DNA from 2 places in the Arthrobacter jinronghuae genome. Region 1 is predicted to be linked to the other one. Evidence: predicted binding sites of a transcription regulator. Region 1 holds the regulator's gene; the other holds the start of a gene.
What was found. Region 1 encodes HrcA, which represses chaperone genes, less so after heat shock. Its sites were predicted from a motif close to TTNGCACTCGNNNNNNNCGAGTGCNAA; they were not measured.
Positions count from the first base shown of each region.

Region 2: the regulator HrcA is predicted to act here: its motif matches at 2,753-2,779, upstream of groES (co-chaperone GroES).

Region 1 is NZ_CP104263.1:2,052,560-2,059,018, forward strand. Features, by position in the region: gene N2K98_RS09575 (GerMN domain-containing protein) at 1-412, shown strand, start outside; gene N2K98_RS09580 (16S rRNA (uracil(1498)-N(3))-methyltransferase) at 428-1,195, opposite strand; gene dnaJ (molecular chaperone DnaJ) at 1,197-2,336, opposite strand; gene hrcA (heat-inducible transcriptional repressor HrcA) at 2,442-3,455, opposite strand; gene N2K98_RS09595 (DUF3097 family protein) at 3,677-4,525, shown strand; gene N2K98_RS09600 (DUF4870 domain-containing protein) at 4,643-5,071, shown strand; gene hemW (radical SAM family heme chaperone HemW) at 5,153-6,385, opposite strand; gene lepA (translation elongation factor 4) at 6,382-6,459, opposite strand, start outside.
Region 2 is NZ_CP104263.1:2,779,942-2,786,400, forward strand. Features, by position in the region: gene guaB (IMP dehydrogenase) at 1-408, opposite strand, end outside; gene groL (chaperonin GroEL) at 623-2,233, opposite strand; gene groES (co-chaperone GroES) at 2,316-2,612, opposite strand; gene N2K98_RS13005 (siderophore ABC transporter substrate-binding protein) at 2,948-3,889, shown strand; gene N2K98_RS13010 (ABC transporter permease) at 3,957-4,997, shown strand; gene N2K98_RS13015 (iron chelate uptake ABC transporter family permease subunit) at 4,990-6,006, shown strand; gene N2K98_RS13020 (iron ABC transporter ATP-binding protein) at 6,044-6,459, shown strand, end outside.

The DNA of each region.
Region 1 (6,459 bases):
CAGCGTGGCGATCCTGGTGGACGGCAAGGAGGGGTACCGTGCGTTCGGCCATGTGCCCCTGGAGGAGCCCCTGAACAGGGACCCCGCACTGGTGGCGCCGATCTGGGTGATTGATCCGCAGGAATCGGAGATCCGCGGCACGGATGTCGAGGTCAGCGGAACTGCGGTGGCGCAGACGGCTGAACTGCATTGGCGGGCCGAACCCATAGTGGACGGCAGGCCCTCATCCGGGGCGGCCGCTTCCGGCAGCGTGGAACTGGACAAGGCGCCCGGCAAGACCGGCGAATTCAGCTTCACTGCTTCCCTCGCCCCGGGTGAATACAGCCTTCGGGTCTACTACACCGGGCAGGAAACCGCCGGGGATTCCAAGCGCATTACGGTCTCGGCGTCCCCGCAGGATCCGGGGCACTAGCCCGGCGGACTTCCTCTACCAGCGGCCGAGCAGCTGATTCAGCACGGCCAGCGCCGCCGGCCCCGCAGTGGAGGAACGAAGCACGTGCGGTCCCAGCCGGACGGCAACGGCCCCGACGCCGCGCAGCGCTTCCAGCTCGGCGGGGCTGATGCCGCCTTCCGGACCTACAACTACCGCAATGGATGCGGAGGCGTCGTCCGGACCGCGCCTGCCGAGGTCACGCAGCGCATTCGCCAGCGGTACATCGGCCTCCTCATGGAGCACAAGGACAAGGTCAAGTTCCGCCAGCCGGGACGGCAGGGCGCGGCTGTCCAGCGCGGGCTCCACCGCAGGGATCCGGGAACGCCGGGACTGCTTGGCCGCGGCAAAAGTAAGAGCCTGCCATTTGGCCTGTCCCTTGACCGCCTTCTCGGCGCGCCACCGGACAATGCTGCGGTCGGATTGCCACGGGATGACGGTGTCGACTCCCAGCTCCGTCGCAGCTTCCACGGCCTGCTCGTCCCGGTCCCCCTTGGCCAGTGCCTGCACCAGGAGGAACCGTTCGGGTGCAACCGGTTCGTCAAGGACGTCCGCCACCCGCAGTTCCAGAAGGGACGCACCGGTTTCCGTCACCGTGCCGGTGAGCCGGCGCCCGGCGCCGTCGACCACGTCCACGCTTTCACCGGCTTCGAGGCGCTTGACCGACACCGCATGCCGTGCCTCCGGCCCCTCGAGACGGAAAATGTCTCCGGGCCCGGCGGCCGCCACCTGCGCCGGGTCACCGAAGAAAATCGGGTTGGTCATCTCAGAGGTTGCCCAGACGGTCCCGCAGCTTGGCGAAAACGCCGTTGCCTGAGCTGTTCAGCTTTCCCTCGCTGTATTCCTCACCGCGCAGCTTGGCGAGCCGGCGGAGGAGTTCCTCCTGCTCGGAGTCCAGCTTCTGCGGGGTCTCCACGTGCAGGTGCACCCGGAGATCGCCGCGGCCGTGGCCCCGCAGGTGCGTGACGCCGAGGTCGTTGAGGACGGACACCTCGCCGGACTGCGTGCCGGGCTTGACGGTGATTTCGCGGTCGCCGTCGAAGGTCTCCAGTGCAACTGTGGTTCCCAGCGCTGCGGCCGTCATGGGGATGGTGAGTGTGGCGTGCAGGTCATCGCCGTCGCGGAGGAACGTCGGGTCATTGTTGACCCGGATCTCCACGTAGAGATCGCCGGCGGGGCCGCCGGCCATCCCGGCTTCGCCCTGTCCGCCGAGCTGGATCCGGGTACCGGTGGCGACGCCGGCGGGGATCTTGATGGTCAGGGTGCGGCGGTTGCGGACGCGGCCTTCTCCGGAGCACTCGTGGCAGGGGTCGGGGATGACGGTGCCGAAGCCGTTGCAGGTGCCGCAGGGCGCCGAGGTCATGACCTGGCCCAGGATGGAGCGGACCGCCCGCTGAACCTGACCGGTGCCGTGGCAGATGTCGCAGGTGCGCGGGGAGGTGCCGGGCTGGCAGCAGGAGCCGTCACAGGTGGGGCAGACGACTGCAGTGTCGACGTCGATCTTCTTGTTGGTGCCGAAGACAGCGTCCTTGAGGTCGATCCGGACGTTGATCAGGGCGTCTTGTCCGCGCCGGCTGCGTGAGGCCGGTCCGCGTCCTCCGCCCGGGGCGCCGCCGCCGAAGAAGGTGTCGAAAATGTCCTGGAAGCCGAAGCCCTGGGCACCGAAGCCCCCGCCGCCGAAGCCGTTGTCGTTGCCGTTCTCGTTGCCCGTGGTGTCGTAGATCCGCCGTTTTTCCGGATCGGAAAGAACCTCGTAGGCGTGCGATACGGCTTTGAATTCATCCGAGGCACCCGGAGCATTGTTGACGTCCGGGTGCAGCTTGCGGGCTAGCTTCCGGTACGCCTTCTTGATTTCTTCACCGGTGGCGTCTCGTCCGACACCCAGAACCTGGTAGTGATCGCTCACTCGTGCACATCGCTTTCCTGTATTGCGTGCCTTCAAACTTTGAAGACGGAGGTTGGATTCCCGCCGGTTCCCCGGCGGGCGGGTCCGTCACTGCTGGGGACCGCGTTAGTTGTTCAGTATTCGGGACAGATACCTGGCCACGGCACGCACGGCCGCCATGGTGGTGGGATAGTCCATCCGCGTGGGGCCGAGAATGCCGACTTTCGCGGTGGCGTCGGGACCGTATCCCGTAGCCACCACCGATGCTTCCGACAAACCGCCGTGCGGATTCTCCCGTCCGATCCGGACGGCAACGCCGCGGGCATCCTGTTCCATCTCGGACAGCAGCCGGAGCATCACCACTTGTTCCTCAAGCGCTTCAAGCACGGGACCGATAGTCAGCGGGAAGTCTACCGTGGAGCGCGCCAGGTTGGCTGTCCCTGCCATCACCATGCGGTCCTCGCGGTTGATGCCCGCCAGCTGCTCCAGGCAGTGGCCCAGGGAGTTGCCGACGCGCCTGCGATCGGCCGGCACGGTGGCGAGGGCATTAGCCAGCTGGCTGGTGATGCTGCTCAGCGGCGTGCCTGCCAACGCGGCCAGGAAGTGCTGGCGCAGGTCCATCAGGTCCGGCTCCGTCACCGGCTGCGGAACGGTAATGACCCGCTGCTCTACCCGCCCCGTGGTCGAGATGAGCACCACCAGCACCTGCGACGGTGCCAGCAGGACAAATTCAATGTGCCGGACCTTGGCATTGCCCAGATGCGGGTACTGGACCACGGCCACCTGGTTGGTCAGCTGGGACAACAGCCGGACGGTACGGTCCATCACATCGTCGAGGTCGTCGGCTCCCTCCAGCAGCGACTGGATGGCGCGCCGTTCGGGAGCCGAGAGCGGCTTGACGTCGGAGATCCGGTCAACGAACAGACGGTAGCCCTTGTCAGTGGGGATGCGCCCGGCGGACGTATGCGGGGCGGTGATCAGCCCCTCTTCCTCAAGGGCGGCCATGTCATTGCGGATGGTCGCCGAGGAAACGCCCAGGTGGTGGCGTTCCACAAGTGCCTTGGATCCCACGGGCTCGCGCGAATGGACGTAGTCCTCAACAATGGCGCGGAGGACCTCGAGTCGGCGTGGTTCACTCATGGTTTTCCCTCCCTGTTGATCGGCGGTTTGATCGGCGTGTTGACCTGCGTCGTGATCTGCGTGGTGACCTGCGTCGTGATCTATGGGCAGAGCGCCGGACGTTTAGCACTCACAGTGTTCAAGTGCCAAGTCTAGTACGGATCGGCAGCGTTGCTAGCATTGAGGAACCCGTGGCCTGCTGCGGTTTCCGCCCGATCAGAACCGTAAGTGAGGCAACTTCCGTGTCCAGCTTTTCCTGGGGTCCGCAGGACATCACCGCGCCGGCCCGGACCGTCCTGCGCAAAGTCGGCGCTGAAACCGGCCTGGTCCTTGAGGACGTGGCCTCGGGCTGGGTCGGCGCGGTGGTACGCGTGGAGAAATCCGGCGGGCTGCACCTGATGGTGCTCGAAGACCGGCGCGGGAAAAAGAAATCCTTCGAACTGGGCTTCGGCTTCCTGCTCGAAGGCGAGCCGGTGGAAGTTGTGCCCGCGGCTGCCGCTTCAGCCAAGGCAGGTCCGGCCCGGACGGCGTCCGGCTCGGTGCGCGTCGCCAACCAGCGCGCCCGCACCGCCCGCGCCAGCCGCATCTGGGTGGAAGGCAAGCACGACGCCGAACTGGTGGAAAAGGTCTGGGGTGATGACCTGCGGGTGGAGGGAATCGTCGTCGAGCCCCTCCACGGCGTCGATGACCTGTACTCCGCGGTTCGGGAGTTTGCCCCGGGCCCGGGACGCCGGCTGGGCATCCTGGTGGATCACCTGGTTCCAGGCTCCAAGGAATCGCGCATCGCGGCCGAGGCGATGACCTCCCCCGGCGCGCCGGGCAATGTCCTGATTGTCGGGCATCCGTACGTGGATGTCTGGCAGGCCATCAAGCCGACCGTGATCGGACGTACCGCCTGGCCGGTGGTCCCCCGTCACCTGGACTGGAAAACCGGCATCCTGCAGGGACTGGGCTGGCCGCACCGGGACCACACCGACGTCGCAATGGGCTGGAAGAAGCTGCTGGGGCAGGTGAACAGCTATGCGGACCTGGAACCGTCACTGCTCGGACGGGTGGAGGAAGTCATCGATTTCCTGACCGTTCCCGGGTGAGACGCGCATCGCACTGCCTGCCTCCTTTCCTGTAGGAAGTGCGCGAGCCAGTACCCTTGAGGAATACGTAGTAGCGGACCGACCCTGTGTCACCATGAGCCAAAAGGAATATACGCCGTGTCCAACACACGCCAGAACCACCACCCCCGACCGGAAGAACACGGCGGAGCGCAGCGTCCCGTTTACCAGGGCGCCCCGGCCAATGCACTGCCGCTGACCGCGTCCGAGGACCGGCAGTGGGCAACTCTGGCGCACTTCGGCGGCATCCTCGCTTTTGTTCCGTCGCTGATCATTTACCTGGTGTTCCGCGACCGCGGTCCGTTCACTGCACAGGAGTCCAAGGAAGCCCTGAACTTCACGCTCCCGCCAAGCATTGCTGCCCTGACGGTCTGGGCGCTGTCCTTCATTCCCGAGATCGGCGGCTTCTTCGCCGTGCTCAATGCCATGATCTGGGTCTACGTTGCCGTGTCCTCGGTGATCGCAGGCATCGAGTGCAACCGCGGCCGGCCGTACCGCTACCCGCTCAACCTGCGCCGTATCCAGTAGCGCCGCATCCAGTAGCGCCGCAGGAAGCAGCGGTGCAGGGCAGCTACGCCGCCGGAGGGCCGGCCGGCACCGCCACCGAACTCAGTCCGGCAGCAGCCGCCGGACCACCGCGTCGGCCAGCAGCCGTCCCGACGGGGTGAGGATCACCTTTCCGGTCAGCGCAGCCCTCGGATCCACGAGGCCGTCCGCCATGAGTCCCGCCACGGCAAGCCTGCCGGGCTCACGCAGCCGGTCCAGGGCCAGGCCTTCGGCGAGACGGGTCCGCAGCATAACGTCTTCCACGTACCGGGTATCGGCGTCCAGGGTCTCGCGCCCGACGGCGGGCGACTCCCCCGCGCCGATCCGCTGGGCATAGGCGGTGGGATGCTTGGCATTCCACCAGCGGACGCCGCCGGCATGTGAATGGGCTCCCGGGCCGACTCCCCACCAATCATCGCTGCGCCAGTAGGCCAGGTTGTGGCGGCACTGGTCCTCGGGGGTACGCGCCCAGTTGCTGACCTCGTACCAGTTCAGCCCGGCAGCGGTCATCATTTCATCCGCCAGCACGTACTTGTCGGCATGGTCGTCGTCGTCGATGGGCGGCACCTCGCCGCGGCGCATCCGGGCGGCGAGCTTGGTTCCTTCCTCGATGATGAGCGCGTAGGCGGAGATATGGTCCGGCTCGTAGCTCAGCGCCTCTTCAAGCGAGTGCTTCCAGTCGGCCATGGACTCGCCCGGGGTTCCGTAGATGAGGTCAACGCTTACGTGCAGGCCGGCGTCGCGCGCCCACTGCACGGCCTGCGGAACCCGCGACGGCGTATGCGTGCGGTCCAGCACTGCCAGTACGTGCGGCACTGCTGACTGCATGCCGAAGGAAACCCGGGTGAACCCGGCGTCGGCAAGCAGCTGCAGGGACTGCGGCGTGACGGAGTCCGGGTTCGCTTCGGTGGTGACTTCGGCACCGGGAGCCAGGCCCCACTGGTCGACGGCGGTGCGGAGGATCAGCGCAAGATCCTCCGCCGGGAGCAGCGTGGGCGTGCCGCCGCCGAAGAAAACGGTGCCCATCCGGCGTTCCGGCAGGCCCGAACGCCGCAGAGCGTCCGCGGCGAAGACCACCTCGCGGGCCGCCGTTCCGCCGTAGGCTGCCTGCGACGCACCGCCTCCCAGCTCAGTGGCCGTATACGTGTTGAAGTCGCAGTAGCCGCAGCGGACGGAGCAGAACGGAATGTGGACGTAGAGTCCGAAGTTCCGCTCCGCTGCTCCGTCCGCGGCCTGTGCGGGGAGGAGACCGTCGGCGGGTGCCGGGTCTCCGAGGGGCAGTGCACTGGGTGTCACTTCTTGGATTTGTCCTTGGATTCGTCGGAGGAAAGCGCAGCCACGAAGGCTTCCTGGGGAACTTCCACGCGGCC
Region 2 (6,459 bases), 730 kb from region 1:
GGTGTTTTCGGCATCCACCACCGGCAGGCCCGAAACGCGGAAATGCGCGCAGAGGTCGTCGAGTTCCTGCAGGGTGGCGTCGGGGGAAATCGTCACCGGGTTGGTGATCATGCCGGATTCGCTGCGCTTGACCCGGTCAACGTGCTCCGCCTGGTCCGCAATGGAAAGGTTCCGGTGGATCACGCCGAGGCCGCCCTGCCGGGCCATGGCGATGGCCATGCGGGATTCGGTCACAGTATCCATCGCGGCCGAGAGCAGCGGTGTCTGCACGGTGATGCGCTTGGACAGCCGGGAGCTGGTGTCGGCTTCAGAGGGAATGACATCCGTCGGGCCGGGCAGCAGGAGGACGTCGTCGTAGGTCAGGCCGACGAAGCCGAACGGATCGTGTTCTGGGTACTGCTGACTCAAAGCTGCGCCTCTTTCGGGGATGAGAGGAAGGAAAAGGCCCGATTTAGCCTGTACCTATCGTAAAACGAAAGCGGGCCCGCCCCTATTCCTCCCCGAGGGTATCTACCGCCTGTGAGGGATGCCACGGCCAATAGCAAAGGCCCCGCTCCCGGAAACTGGTTCCGGGAGCGGGGCCTGGGCCGATTTCCGCACGCACGGCGCGGATCAGGGCTGATTAGTGCTGGTGACCGTGGTCGTTGTCCTCTTCGGCCGGCTTCTCCACCACGAGGGCTTCGGTGGTGAGCACCAGCGAAGCGATCGAGGCGGCGTTGCGCAGGGCCGAGCGGGTGACCTTGACCGGGTCGATGATGCCGGCGGCAATGAGGTCTTCGTACTCGCCGGTGACGGCATTGAAGCCGTTGTTGACTTCCAGCTCACCGACCTTGGCGACGACGACCATGCCTTCGGAACCGGCATTCTCGGCGATCCAGCGCAGCGGCTGTGCCAGTGCACGGCGGACCAGGCCGACGGCGGTGGCGGCGTCGCCTTCCAGCTTCGTCACCTCCGGATCGGTGTCCAGTGCGCGGGCAGCGTGGACCAGTGCGGACCCGCCGCCGGCCACAATGCCTTCTTCAAGGGCAGCACGGGTGGAGGAAACAGCATCTTCGATGCGGTGCTTCTTTTCCTTCAGCTCCACCTCGGTGGCTGCGCCGACGCGGATGACGCCGATGCCGCCGGACAGCTTGGCGAGGCGCTCCTGCAGCTTCTCGCGGTCCCAGTCCGAATCGGTGCGCTCGATCTCGGCACGGATCTGTGCCACGCGGTCGGCGACGTCGGCTTCTGAGCCGGTGCCGTCAACAATCGTGGTGTTGTCCTTGGTGACCGTGATGCGGCGGGCGGAGCCCAGCACCTCAAGGCCAACCTGGTCCAGCTTCAGGCCGAGGTCGGGGCTGACCACCTGGGCGCCGGTGAGGGTCGCGATGTCCTGCATCATGGCCTTGCGGCGGTCGCCGAAGCCCGGAGCCTTGACGGCGACGACGTTCAGGGTGCCGCGGATCTTGTTGACCACCAGGGTGGACAGGGCTTCCCCGTCTACGTCTTCGGCAATGATGAACAGCGGCTTGGAGGTCTGCAGAGCCTTTTCCAGCAGCGGCAGGAACTCGGCGACGGAGGAGATCTTGCCGGAGTTGATCAGGATCAGCGCGTCTTCGAGGACGGCTTCCTGGCGCTCCGGGTCGGTCACGAAGTACGGCGAGAGGTAGCCCTTGTCGAACTGCATGCCCTCGGTGATGGCCAGTTCGGTCTGCGTCGAGGAGGACTCCTCGATCGTGATCACGCCGTCCTTGCCGACGGTGTCGAAGGCCTGGGCCAGCAGCTCGCCGATCTCGGTGCTCTGCGCGGAGATGGCCGCAACGTGCGCAACCTGGTTGCCTTCAACTTCCTTGGCGTTCTCCAGCAGGCGCTTGGCGACGGCGTCAACGGACACCTCGATGCCGCGCTTGAGCTGCCCCGGGGCGGCACCGGCGGCAACGTTGCGCAGGCCTTCCTTGACCAACGCCTGTGCCAGCACGGTGGCCGTGGTGGTGCCGTCGCCGGCAACATCATTGGTCTTGGTGGCTACTTCCTTGGCCAGCTGTGCGCCGAGGTTCTCGTACGGGTCTTCCAGCTCAACTTCACGGGCGATCGTCACGCCGTCGTTGGTGATGGTGGGAGCACCCCAGTTCTTGGCCAGGACGACGTTGCGGCCGCGCGGGCCGAGGGTCACCTTGACCGTATTGGCGAGCTTATCGACGCCGGCTTCCAGCGAGCGACGGGCGGAGTCATTGAACTCCAACTGCTTTGCCATGTGTGTGTCCTTTCCGACAACTACATCTGCACCTACATCAGAAAACCCCGGCCAGAATCGTGGCCGGGGTTTTCCAGGGGAACTACTTTACGACGACGGCCAGCACGTCGCGGGCGGACAGCACCAGGTATTCCTGGCCGCCGTGCTTGACTTCGGTTCCGCCGTACTTGGAGTAAATGACTACGTCGCCTTCGGCAACGTCAACCGGGATGCGGTTGCCGTTGTCATCAACGCGGCCGGGTCCAACTGCAACTACTTCACCCTCCTGGGGCTTTTCCTTTGCAGTGTCCGGGATAACGAGGCCGGAAGCAGTGGTCTGCTCGGCTTCGAGGGGGCGGACAACAATACGATCCTCAAGGGGCTTAATCGAGACCGACACTCGGGCTCTCCTTTGCGTAGTTTCTAACGGAATGGGGCCGTTGGTCTGGCGCTGGCCGTCGTCGCGGTGCCGGTTCGCGCTTTCCCTTCGGGAGTTAGCACCCTCACGTTCGGAGTGCTAACTCAGACTTTATGCAACGGTTAGCACTCGGTCAAGGTGAGTGCCAGTGCGCACCCCGTCCGCACCCCTCTCCCCCGTAATGGCAGGCAACCGAATGAGACAGGGGATTTGCTTAGGTTGTCCTAACCGGGATAGTTTTCATCTGCGCGCACCATTAGAAAACATTTCTGTGTCCTAATCCCCCGATAGGCACATCGAGTCTCACCGGAGCCCCCATGATCACCAAGTCCCGCCTGCTGGCCGGAACCGCCCTTGTGTCCCTCCTCGCCCTCAGCGCCTGCTCGACTGAAGCAGCAGATGCCGACGTCCAGTCCGCACAGGCCTCAACCATGACGGTTGAGCATGCCCAGGGAAGCACCGAAGTTCCGGTGAACCCGGAGACCGTCTACACCTTCGACCTCGGTGCCCTCGACACGATGGATGCCCTCGACATTGACGTCGACGGCGTGCCTGCCGCCAACTTCCCGGACAGCCTCTCCCAGTACGGCGCCGAAGAGATCACCAAGATCGGGAGCATGAAGGAGCCCGACTTCGAAGCGATCAACGCCGGCGCTCCGGACCTGATCATCATTTCCGGCCGGGTTGCCGATTCCTACGAGGAACTGAGCAAGATTGCCCCCACCATCGACCTCAGCGTCGACAACGCCGATTCCTGGAACTCCTTCAAGGAAAACACCCAGACCATCGGCAAGATCTTCGAGAAGGAAGACCTGGTTGAAGAGAAGCTGGGTGCCCTTGAAGGCAAGGTCGAGGACACCAAGGAACTGGCAGCCGACGCCGGCAACGGCCTGATCGTTATGACCAGCGGCGGGGAAATGACCGCCTACGGCGCGGGCTCCCGCTTCGGCATCATCCACGACGTCCTGGGCCTGGAACCGGCCGCCGAGGTTAAGGGCGAGGGCAAGCACGGCGAATCTGTTTCCTTCAACTACATCGCGGATACCAATCCGGACCACCTGTTCGTCATTGACCGCGACGTAGCCGTCGGCACCTCCGGCGAAGCCGCCTCCGCCGTGCTCGACAACGAGCTGGTCAAGAGCACCAAGGCTGCACAGAACGAAAACATCACCATGCTGGATTCCGCCAGCTGGTACCTGGTCGGATACGGCCTGAACAACGTGGACACCATGGTTAATACCGTCCACGACGCTCTCTAGCCGCACTTCTGCGCTCCGTGGCCCGGCACCGCTCGTGCCGGGCCACGGAGGAACTGGATACCGATATATGACTGCCCCCGCCGTGCCGGCTGAAAAGCCGGCCCCCGCGTCCGCCGCCGCTCCCCTGGAACGGCGGCGCTTTCTGCGTTCCACCGCAGCACTGGTCCTAGGGGTCTGCGTTGTCGTCCTGCTGGCGGCCGTGAGCCTTTTTGTCGGCGTCGGCGACCTTTCGCTCTCCTCGCTGATGTCCGGGGATCCCACCACGCACATGCTGTTCTGGGTCAGCCAGCTGCCCCGCACGCTCAGTATTGTCCTGGCGGGCATGGCCCTGAGCGTGGCCGGACTGATCATGCAGCTAATGGCCCGGAACAAGTTCGTGGAACCCTCCACCGTCGGCACGGTGGAGTCGGCCCAGCTGGGAATCCTGGCGGTGACCGTGCTGCTGCCGGGCGCCTCCATGTTCCTGAAGATGTCCACCGCTTCGGTTTTCGCCGCCGCAGGAACCGCACTCTTCCTGCTCATCCTGCGCCGGATCCCGCTGCGCAACACACTGATCGTGCCCCTTGTGGGCATCATGCTCGGCGGCGTGATTTCCGCCGTCACTACTTTCTTCGCCTACCGCACCGACCTCCTCCAGACGCTGAACAGCTGGATGATCGGCGATTTCTCCGGCGTCCTGCGCGGCCGCTACGAACTGCTTTGGATTGTCGGTGCCCTTACCCTGATCGGCTACCTTGCGGCGGACCGTTTCACGGTCGCGGGCATGGGGCAGGACTTCACCACCAACCTCGGACTGAACTACAACCGGGTCATGGCGCTCGGACTGGTCATTGTCTCGCTCATCAGCGCCGTGGTGGTGGTCAGCGTCGGCTCCATCCCGTTCCTGGGGCTGATTGTGCCCAACCTGGTGTCCCTGCTGATCGGTGACAACGTCCGCCGGGCGGTGCCCTGGGTCGCCGTTTTCGGAGCGGGCTTCGTCCTGCTCTGCGACATCATCGGACGCACCATCCGCTACCCGTATGAAATCCCCGTGGGCGTAGTGGTCTCCGCCGTTGGCAGCGTCATTTTCCTGTATCTCCTCCTACGCAAGCGCGGTTCCCATGCCTGAGACATCCACCAGCGCACTGCCCGCAGCCCTTACCGAGCACCGCAGGCGTCCCGTCCGGACCGTTCCCGCCGGGTTCTGGATCATCGTCCTCGGCGTCGTCGCGGCAGCACTGGTTGCGGTGTTCATGACCATTGAGCTGCGCGGGAACCTCGGCTATGCCCTGCCGCGCCGGGCTGTGAAGGTAGGCTCCATGATCCTGGTGGCGTACGCCGTCGGGGTCTCCACCGTCCTGTTCCAGACGGTCACCGCCAACCGGATCCTCACGCCGTCGATCATGGGCTTCGATGCCCTCTATGTGCTGATCCAGACGGTCCTGGTGTTTGCCTTGGGCGGCGGTGCCCTGCTGTCGCTGGGCGCGCCGATCCGCTTCTGCCTCGAAGTGCTGCTGATGGTCGGCTTCTCGTTCCTGCTCTACCGCTGGCTGTTTACCGGCGGCGGGAAGTCCCTGCACCTGATGCTGCTGGTGGGAATCGTCTTCGGCACCATGTTCCGCGGCTTCTCCTCGCTGCTGCAGCGGCTGATCGACCCGAGCGAGTTCATCATCCTGCAGGACCTCTTCTTTGCCAGCTTCAACAATGTCGACGCCGCCCTGCTGGGCTACTCCGCCGCCGCCGTCGCGCTGGTCAGTGCCGTCGCCTGGCGGATGCGCCACTCCTTCGACGTCCTGGCCCTGGGCCGCGAGACCGCGGTCAACCTGGGGGTGGACCACAAGCGGGCGGTGACCGCCACGCTGATCATCTGCTCGGTGCTCGTTGCGGTGTCCACGGCCCTGGTCGGACCGGTGACCTTCTTCGGGCTCCTCATTGCGTCCCTGGCGTACCAGCTGTGCGCGAAGTTCCGGCATGCCTCGGTGCTGCCGATTGCCGTTCTGCTGGGAATCATCGCCCTGGTGGGCGGGCAGCTGGTGCTGGAGCGGGTCTTCGACTTCGACACCGCGCTGAGCATCGTCATTGAGTTCGTGGGCGGCATCGTGTTCCTCATCCTGCTCCTGAGGGGAAACGTGAAATGACCCTCCTCCCCCTGCACCGCGCGAAAGGCCCCTCTTCATGATCTCCGTCAACGGCGTCACCAAGCGCTACTCCTCCACCGTCGTCGTGGACGGGGTGAGCTGCGAGATCAAGGAGGGCGGCATCACCTCGATCATCGGACCCAACGGTGCGGGCAAATCGACGCTGCTCTCCATGATCAGCCGGCTGCTGCCCATGGACTCCGGCTCAGTTGCCGTGGACGGGCTCGACGTCGTTTCCACCCCCGGCCGGGACCTCGCCCGGAAAATGGCGATCCTGCGCCAGGACAACCAGCTCACCGTCCGCCTGACCGTTCGGGACCTGGTGGGCTTCGGCCGCTACCCGCACAACGCCGGCCGGCCGGGACCCGAAGACAAGGTCCACATCGAGCAGGCAATGGCCTATCTGGACCTGACGGCACTGGCGGACCGGTTTGTGGACGAGCTCTCCGGCGG